4 regions of the Klebsiella sp. PL-2018 genome follow, and region 1 is predicted to be linked to each of the others. Evidence: predicted binding sites of a transcription regulator. Region 1 holds the regulator's gene; each other region holds the start of a gene.
The links. The regulator PurR, encoded in region 1, represses purine synthesis genes. The targets are predictions, from matches to a motif close to CANGCAAACGTTTGCNTG.
Positions count from the first base shown of each region.

Region 2: pyrC (dihydroorotase) is a predicted target of PurR. The motif match lies at 1,004-1,021, and genes of this name have one in related genera.
Region 3: MKleb_RS01965 (NCS2 family permease) is a predicted target of PurR. The motif match lies at 1,266-1,283, and genes of this name have one in related genera.
Region 4: pyrD (quinone-dependent dihydroorotate dehydrogenase) is a predicted target of PurR. The motif match lies at 1,434-1,451, and genes of this name have one in related genera.

Region 1 covers NZ_CP077673.1:2,567,675-2,569,879, forward strand. Annotated here, with positions in the region: gene punR (DNA-binding transcriptional activator PunR) at 1-762, shown strand, start outside; gene purR (HTH-type transcriptional repressor PurR) at 781-1,806, opposite strand; gene MKleb_RS11875 (cytochrome bd-I oxidase subunit CydH) at 2,103-2,192, shown strand.
Region 2 covers NZ_CP077673.1:3,547,846-3,550,050, forward strand. Annotated here, with positions in the region: gene grxB (glutaredoxin 2) at 1-262, shown strand, start outside; gene MKleb_RS16535 (lipoprotein) at 398-958, shown strand; gene pyrC (dihydroorotase) at 1,081-2,127, shown strand; gene dinI (DNA damage-inducible protein I) at 2,200-2,205, shown strand, end outside.
Region 3 covers NZ_CP077673.1:425,480-427,684, reverse strand. Annotated here, with positions in the region: gene MKleb_RS01965 (NCS2 family permease) at 1-1,155, opposite strand, end outside; gene MKleb_RS01960 (glutathione S-transferase family protein) at 1,545-2,205, opposite strand, start outside.
Region 4 covers NZ_CP077673.1:2,015,057-2,017,261, reverse strand. Annotated here, with positions in the region: gene zapC (cell division protein ZapC) at 1-159, opposite strand, end outside; gene pyrD (quinone-dependent dihydroorotate dehydrogenase) at 328-1,338, opposite strand; gene ssuE (NADPH-dependent FMN reductase) at 1,587-2,162, shown strand.

The DNA.
Region 1 (2,205 bases):
CGCCGTCATCGTGATGTGGAATTAACGCCGGCCGGCGTCTGGTTTTTACAGGAGGGGCGTTCTGTTATCAAAAAAATGCAGATCACCCGCCAGCAGTGCCAGCAGATAGCCAACGGCTGGCGCGGGCAGCTCTCTATTGCGGTGGATAATATCGTTAAACCCACGCGCATGCGGCAGATGATCGTTGATTTCTATCGTCATTTTGATGACGTCGAACTGATTGTTTTTCAGGAGGTGTTCAACGGCGTCTGGGATGCGCTCGCCGACGGTCGCGTGGAGCTGGCCATCGGCGCGACGCGCTCAATTCCGGTAGGGGGCCGCTACGCCTTTCGCGATATGGGAATGCTGAGCTGGGACTGCGTCGTCGCGAGCCACCATCCGCTGGCCAAAATGGCCGGGCCTCTGAGCGATGACGTCCTGCGCAACTGGCCGTCGCTGGTCAGGGAGGATACCTCGCGCTCGCTGCCGAAGCGGACCACCTGGCTGCTGGATAACCAGAAGAGGGTGGTGGTGCCGGACTGGGATGCCTCAGAAACCTGTCTCTCCGCCGGACTGTGCGTCGGTATGGTTCCCGGGCATTTAGCGCGCCCGTGGCTTGATAGCGGCGCATGGACGGCGCTGGAGCTGGAGAACCCCTTCCCGGACGCCGCATGCTGCCTGACGTGGCAGCAAAGCGATGCCTCGCCGGCGCTGCTATGGCTGCTGGATTACCTTGGCGATAGCGAAACGCTAAACCGGGAGTGGCTGCGGGCGCCGGAATGACCGACGCCGCGGGAAAGGTTAACGGCGATAATCAACAAACGGGCCGTCGGCCACGGAACGGCGCTCGACCAGGCGAGGGTGGACTTCAATCGACTGCGAGATTTCACGCTTATTAACGATGCGGTCCAGCAGCATGTTAAACGCCGCTTCGCCAAGAGAGTCTTTAGGCTGATGAATGGTGGTCAGCGCCGGGCTAAAGTAGCGGGCGTTGCGCACGTTATCATAACCGATCAGCGAAATATCCTGCGGCACGCGCAGACCCATTTCATCCGCCGCGCAGATGGCGCCCATCGCCATAATATCCCCGCCGCAGAAGATGGCCGTTGGGCGAGGATGCTGGCCGAGAATCTGCTGCATGGCGCGGTAGCCGGATTCCGGCTCAAAATCGCCCTGCACAATCCAGTTTTCCGGAACGCTAATATGCGCCTCTTCCATCGCTTTCATAAAACCTGCCAGCCGGCCTGCGCCGGTGTTACGCTCCAGCGGGCCGGGGATCACGCCGATATCGCGATGCCCGCGTTCAATAAGGTAGCGCCCGGCGATATAGCCGCCTTCAAAGGCGTTATCGACAACCGAGTCGGTGAAGTCGGCTTTTGCCTCGCCCCAGTCCATCACTACCATCGGAATATGACGATACTCTTCCAGCATGCTTAACACCGACTCCGGATACTCGGAGCACATCACCAGCAGGCCGTCTACGCGTTTCTGCGCCATCATTGACAGATAGGCGCGCTGTTTCTCAGGGTCGTTCCACGCGTTGCCGAGGATCAGGGTGTAGCCCTTCTGGAAGCAGCTCTTCTCGACGGCTTCGATAATCTCAGCGAAATAGGCCGCTTCGCTGCTGGTTGCCAGCAGACCAATAGATTTGGTGTGATTGACCTTCAGGCTGCGGGCAACGGCGCTGGGGGAGTAATGCAGTTCTTTTATTGCCGCCCACACCGCATTGCGCGTCTCTTCCGCAACGAATCGGGTTTTGTTAATCACATGTGACACTGTTGTAGTGGAAACGTTTGCGCGCTTCGCTACATCTTTAATAGTTGCCATTACTTCTCACTCCAGACCTTGACCTGATCGTCTGTTTATCGGTACGTAAACGTTTGCCTGTACACACCCTGGCGCCAAAATTGAGCATGGCATCACGTCGGGAAAACGACACAGAACGACAGGAAGGGGTCAATGGCCGATACGCTTTCAAATTAGCGTGGGATTTTGTCCGATCTTGGGGCAAAGGGGAAGAGCAAAAATGTGCATCACTCTAAATCTCGGAAGATTTTTACGCTATTCTGTGTAAAAATGAGCAAGCTCACTTTTCATGTGGGGATAATCAGGGGGAAAAATTGATGGATACAAATTTAAAGTTTTCGCTGACGACGACGATTATTGTTCTGGGTTTGATTGTTGCCGCAGGTTTGACCGCCGTACTGCACTAATTATGCGATAAGG
Region 2 (2,205 bases), 980 kb from region 1:
TATCGGCAGCTTTGCTGACCATCTCGCCCATTCCCCCGGTCTGGTGAAGAACATCAGCGACGATCTGCGGGCGCTGGATAAACTGATTGTCCAGCCAAACGCCGTCAACGGAGAACTCTCTGAAGATGATATTCAGCTCTTTCCTCTGCTGAGGAATCTGACGCTGGTTGCCGGCGTGAACTGGCCGAGTCGGGTGGCCGCCTATCGTGACAACATGGCCAAACAGACGCAGATCAACCTGCTTTCTTCAATGGCTATTTAACCTCAAGGCAGCGGATGGTTTGGCCCTTCGCTGCCGAACGCCTCTTTTTCAGTCTTTTCCGCTAGCACCTCCTGCGCTGGCGGGCCATGCTGCTTTGTGTCAGGATGAACCCATGGCATGACATTAAGGAATCCAATGAAAAAGATGTTTATCGCGGCCGCGCTTATCGTTAGCGGCCTGCTTAGCGCCTGTAATCAGCTCACGCAATATTCCGTGAGCGAGCAGGAAATCAATCAGGCGCTGCAGAAACGTAACCACTTCGCTAAGGATATTGGCCTGCCAGGCGTAGCGGATGCCCATATTGAACTGCAAAATCTTACCAGCGCTATTGGCCGTGAAGAACCAAACAAAGTCACGTTAAGCGGCGTGGCCAATTTAGATCTGAATTCACTTTTCGGGAACCAGAAAGCGACCATCGATCTGAAGCTCAAAGCGCTGCCGGCTTTCAATAAAGAAAAGGGGGCCATTTTCCTGCAGGAGATGGAAGTCGTCGATGCTAAAGTTCAGCCGGAAAAGCTCCAGTCTGTCGTACAGACGCTGATCCCTTACCTGAATCAGTCCCTGCGTAGCTACTTCAATCAGCAGCCTGCCTACGTCCTGCGCGAGGATGCCAGCACCGGTGAAGCGCTGGCGAAAAAGTATGCTAAAGGGATTGAAGTGAAGCCCGGCGAGATTATTATCCCGTTCACCAACTGATGGCTCGGGCGCTGAAGCGCCCGATTTTTTACGGAAGTTGATGCAAAGGAAAACGTTTACGCTTATCCTTAGTGCCCGGCAAAAACAGCCCTGATGACTGAACCTATTAGCCGGAGCCTTCCATGACAGCACAATCCCAGGTATTGAAAATCCGCCGCCCTGACGACTGGCATATCCATCTGCGCGATGACGATATGTTAAAAACCGTCGTGCCTTATACCAGTGAATTTTATGGCCGGGCAATCGTGATGCCAAACCTGGTACCGCCTGTCACTACCGTCGAAGCCGCCCTCGCCTATCGCCAGCGTATCGTTGATGCGATCCCTGCGGGCCATGATTTTACGCCGCTGATGACCTGCTATCTGACGGATACGCTCGACCCGGCTGAGCTGGAGCGCGGATTTAACGAAGGCGTATTCACTGCCGCCAAGCTCTATCCGGCCAACGCCACCACCAACTCCAGCCACGGCGTCACCAGTACGGATGCCATTATGCCGGTGCTGGAACGCATGGAAAAGCTGGGGATGCCTCTGCTGGTTCACGGTGAGGTCACCCATGCTGATATCGATATTTTTGACCGGGAAGCGCGCTTTATTGAAACGGTCATGGAGCCGCTGCGTCAGCGCCTGCCCGGCCTGAAGGTGGTCTTCGAACACATCACGACCAAAGATGCCGCTGAATACGTACGCGACGGTAACGAGCTGCTGGCGGCCACCATCACTCCGCAGCACCTGATGTTCAATCGCAACCATATGCTGGTTGGCGGCGTGCGTCCCCACCTTTATTGCCTGCCGATCCTGAAACGCAATATTCACCAGCAGGCGCTGCGCGAACTGGTTGCCAGCGGTTTTGACCGCGCTTTCCTCGGCACGGATTCCGCTCCCCATGCCCGCCATCGTAAGGAAGCCAGCTGCGGATGCGCAGGCTGTTTTAACGCGCCGACCGCGCTGGGCAGCTACGCCACGGTATTTGAGGAGATGAACGCCCTGCAACACTTTGAAGCCTTCTGTTCGCTTAACGGCCCCCGCTTCTATGGCCTGCCGGTCAATGAGGGCTACGTGGAGCTGGTGCGCGAAGAGAGCCAGGTGGTCGAGAGTATCACCCTGCCAGGCGACGCGCTGGTGCCGTTCCTTGCCGGGGAAACCGTGCGCTGGACGATGAAAAAATAAATAGCCTGCCCCCTGTTGTAAATCTTCAGAGTGTACTGTATAAATAAACAGTACATTATCCAGGGGGCAATTATGCGT
Region 3 (2,205 bases), 2.1 Mb from region 1:
GAAATCGTTGAAATCGATTTTCGCCACGTTGCTCAGCATCAGCAGGCCGACGTACATCAGCGCCGGCGCGGTGGCATAAGCCGGCACCAGATACGAGAGCGGAGAGAGGAACAGGATCAGCAGGAACAGCACGCCGACGGTCACTGCCGTCAGGCCCGTTTTGCCGCCCGCCGCAGTACCGGCAGCGGATTCGATATACACCGCCGCCGGCGCCGCCCCGACCAGGCCGGAGAAGACGCTGCTCAGGGAGTCGGTGGTCAGCGCTTTGCCGCCGTTAATAATCTGCCCGTCTTTATCCAGCAGGTTCGCCTGGCCGGCCACCGCGCGGATGGTTCCGGTAGCGTCAAACACCGCGGTCATCACCAGCGCAAGCACGCTTGGCAGCACCACCGGGTTCAGCGCGCCCACGATATCCAGGCTACCGATCAGCGAGTTGCCTTTATCGTCGCTCAGCGACGGCATGGCGAAGATACCGGAGAAGTGAACGTTAGGATCGAAGATCAGGCCGATAATCGAGACGCCGATAATCGTCAGCAGGATACCGCCCGGCACTTTCAGTTTTTCGAGGCCGATAATCACCGCCAGCCCGACCAGCGACATAATCACCGGGAAGCTATCAAAATTACCCAGCGCCACCGGCAGACCATCCAGCGGATTTTTGATAACCAGGCCCACGCCGTTGGCGGCAATCAGCAGCAGGAACAGACCGATACCAATCCCCGTACCGTGCGCCACGCCCTGCGGCAGGTTACGCAGGATCCAGCTACGAATGCCGGTCGCGGAGATCACGGTGAACAGGACACCCATCAGGAACACCGCGCCCAGCGCGACCGGAATGCTGATCTGTTGACCCAGTACCAGGCTAAAGGCGGTAAACGCGGTCAGCGAGATGGCGCAGCCAATCGCCAGCGGCAGGTTCGCCCACAGCCCCATCACCAGCGAGCCGACGCCGGCAACCAGACAGGTGGAAACAAATACCGCAGCCGGTGGAAAACCCGCTTTGCCGAGCATACCCGGCACCACGATGACGGAGTAAACCATCGCCAGGAAGGTGGTAAGACCGGCAACGATTTCCTGACGCACGGTGCTGCCGCGAGCAGAAATTTTAAACCAGGCGTCCAATGAACCGCCGGTACGCGCTGAAGGCGTAGACATAGAAAACTTCCCCTGAGAATTTTTATCGTTCGTCCGAATGCGTGGTGGACCATCCACTGCCAGCTAAACGCGATCTCCTTGTGCTACATCGCAGCGCCAGGGGCCGCGAAAAAGCAAACGTTTAACTCCGCGCATACAGTACGGTGTGAAGAATGACTTTGCTCCCCTCTGTCAGCAGAGGAAATGATGAGCAAAATAAAAAGGCAAACGATTATCCAGCCTTTAGACGGGCCTTTTCAACTGAAGTTTGTCGTATTTCGCTAAATTTCGCTTATGACGTTCAGGAAATAACCAGCCGATGCGCAAACGTTATCGTCCATGCGCAATCCGGTAACATTTTTGTATTGCGCTGATAGCAATTTTCCCCGGTCATCGGCTTTAGTAATAGTTTATTCGCCGGGTAAGGTGAACGGCCCCCCGCGCTCAACCGCTTTTTGCCAGGCCGGGCGCTGCTCCACGCGCTGAACCCACTGCGTCAGATGGGGTAAATTCTCCACGCCGCCGCGCGCCAGCAGCGCCATCGCGGGAAAGCTCATCTGAATATCGGCCATACTCAGCTCAGCGCCGGCAAACCAGCGCTGGCGGGAAAGGTGCGCTTCAATAAAGCGGGCATGGGTGTCCACCTGGCGGTTAAGCCAGGCATTCTGTACCCCCTTGCCCAACGCATTACCCAGCGTGCGCATACCAAACGGCACCGGCGGTTTGCCCAGGCTGGCAAACACCAGCTTCATCAGCAGCAGGGGCATCAGCGACCCCTCGGCGTAGTGCAGCCAAAAGCGATATTGCAGCTTATCTTCCACCGACTCAGGTTTTAAGCGCCGGGCGCTATCATAGGTTTCCTGTAAATATTCCAGAATGGCGCCGGACTCCGCCAGAATGTGGCCGTTATCCTCAACCACCGGCGATTTACCCAGCGGATGAACGCTTTTTAATTCCGCCGGTGCGAGCATATCCTTGCCACGCTGATAAGAGACAACCTGATAAGGCAGCTGCAGCTCTTCCAGCGCCCATAACACGCGCTGCGATCGTGACTGATTGAGATGATGTACC
Region 4 (2,205 bases), 550 kb from region 1:
GTCATCAACGCAAAATCCGGAAGGCGCGAAGGCGTCGGGCGTCAACATGCGGCGAGCAAAACGCGATCTGAATAACATACCATTAGCCAGATCGAGCATCATGCGGTCATGCTCTTCATCGTAATACCAGCGCCAGTTATCGTCAGGTTTGATCCGCATTTCTACCCCCGTCCTCTTCCACTTCCGTCTGTAATAAACAGGTAAACTGCTACAGAATATTTCAAAAATTAAGAAAAGACTAAAATGTCTAAATAAGCAACAATGAAGGAATATAAAACAACCAGGGCTATAAATAAAGCCCTGGAGGAGTATCAGAGGGGGAAAAGATTAGATATGGGTAACAATTTCTTCAATCAGCGGCGGGCCTTTAAAAATAAATCCGGAATAAATCTGCACCAGCGTCGCTCCGGCGGCTATCTTTTCCCGGGCGGCAATCACCGAGTCAATACCGCCGACTCCGATAATTGGCAGGCGGCCATTTAATTCCGCAGACAGCATGCGGATAATTTCCGTACTCTTCAGCTGCAATGGACGTCCGCTAAGGCCACCGGTTTCATCACAATGTTTCATCCCCTGCACCAGCGATCGATCCAGAGTGGTATTGGTGGCAATGACGCCATCTATATTATGCCGGACTAAACTGTCCGCTACCTGGATCAATTCTTCGACGGAAAGATCCGGAGCGATCTTTACGGCCACAGGAACATATTTTTGATGTTTCTCTTGTAGCTCGCGTTGCTTATTTTTAATACCAGAAAGCAAATCGTCCAGCGCATCTCCGTATTGTAAAGTACGCAAGCCTGGGGTATTCGGCGAGGAGATATTAATGGCGATATAGCCGGCATAAGCATAGATTTTTTCCATACAAATCAGATAATCATCTTTGCCTTGTTCTACCGGTGTATCTTTATTCTTGCCAATATTAATACCCAGAATACCGTCAAAATGCGCCTTTTTTACGTTCTCCACGAGGTTATCAACACCGTGGTTATTAAAGCCCATGCGGTTGATCAAACCTTCGGCATCGACCAGGCGGAAGATCCTTGGCTTATCGTTGCCCGGCTGTGGACGCGGCGTCACGGTACCAATTTCAATGGAACCAAAACCCATCGCCCCGAGGGCATCAATGCACTCGCCGTTCTTATCCAGCCCGGCGGCCAGGCCCAGCGGGTTCTTAAATGTGAGCCCCATACAGGTTACCGGCTTTGTCGGTACCTTCTGGCGAACCAACATTTCCAGCGGGGTACCCGAAACACGGCGTAATTGTTGAAAAGTGACTTCATGAGCGCGCTCAGGATCGAGCTGAAAAAGGGCTTTACGAACGAAGGGGTAGTACATGAACTCTCCTGGATTCCCGGTGTGCAAACCGGGGGCGTATTATGTGCGATCCACCCCGGAAAGGGAATTGACCTACGACAAAAAATCTTACCTCCGACGCAAACGTTTACTTTTCTCCCGCTCGTTATGCACTTTCTGACAATCCAACGCCGGATAAATCATTTAGGGAAATAAAAGCGCTCTGTCACACTGCGGCTAAATGTTATCAATTATAGATAAATGCAAATATTTAGTTATAAGGAGAGAGTATGCGAGTCATCACACTTGCGGGCAGCCCGCGCTACCATTCCCGCTCCAGCGCGCTTCTGGAATACGCCAGAGAGACGCTTTCGGCGGCGGATATCGAGGTCTGCCACTGGCATCTGCAGAATTTCGCTCCGGAAGACCTGCTCTACGCTCGCTTTGATAACCCAGCCCTCCATGCGTTAAATGAACAGCTTGCCGGCGCCGATGGGCTGATCATTGCGACGCCCGTCTATAAGGCCTCTTTTTCCGGCGCGTTAAAGACGCTTCTGGACCTGCTGCCGGAGCGCGCGCTGGAGGGCAAAATCGTTCTGCCGCTGGCTACCGGCGGAACCATCGCCCATATGCTGGCGGTGGATTACGCCTTAAAACCGGTACTCAACGCGCTGAAAGCCCAGGAGATCCTCCACGGCGTTTTCGCTGACGATAGCCAGGTTACGGATTATCAGCATAAACCGCAGTTTACCCCGAATCTGCAGGGCCGCCTCGACCAGGCGCTGGAAACCTTCTGGCAGGCGCTGCATCGCCCCAGCAGCCGCGCGCCGGCGCTGAAAACCTTACAGCGGGTTGAGCACGTTTAAAGTTCAGCGTTGATGCCCGTCACCAGGCAAAACGCTAAAGAAT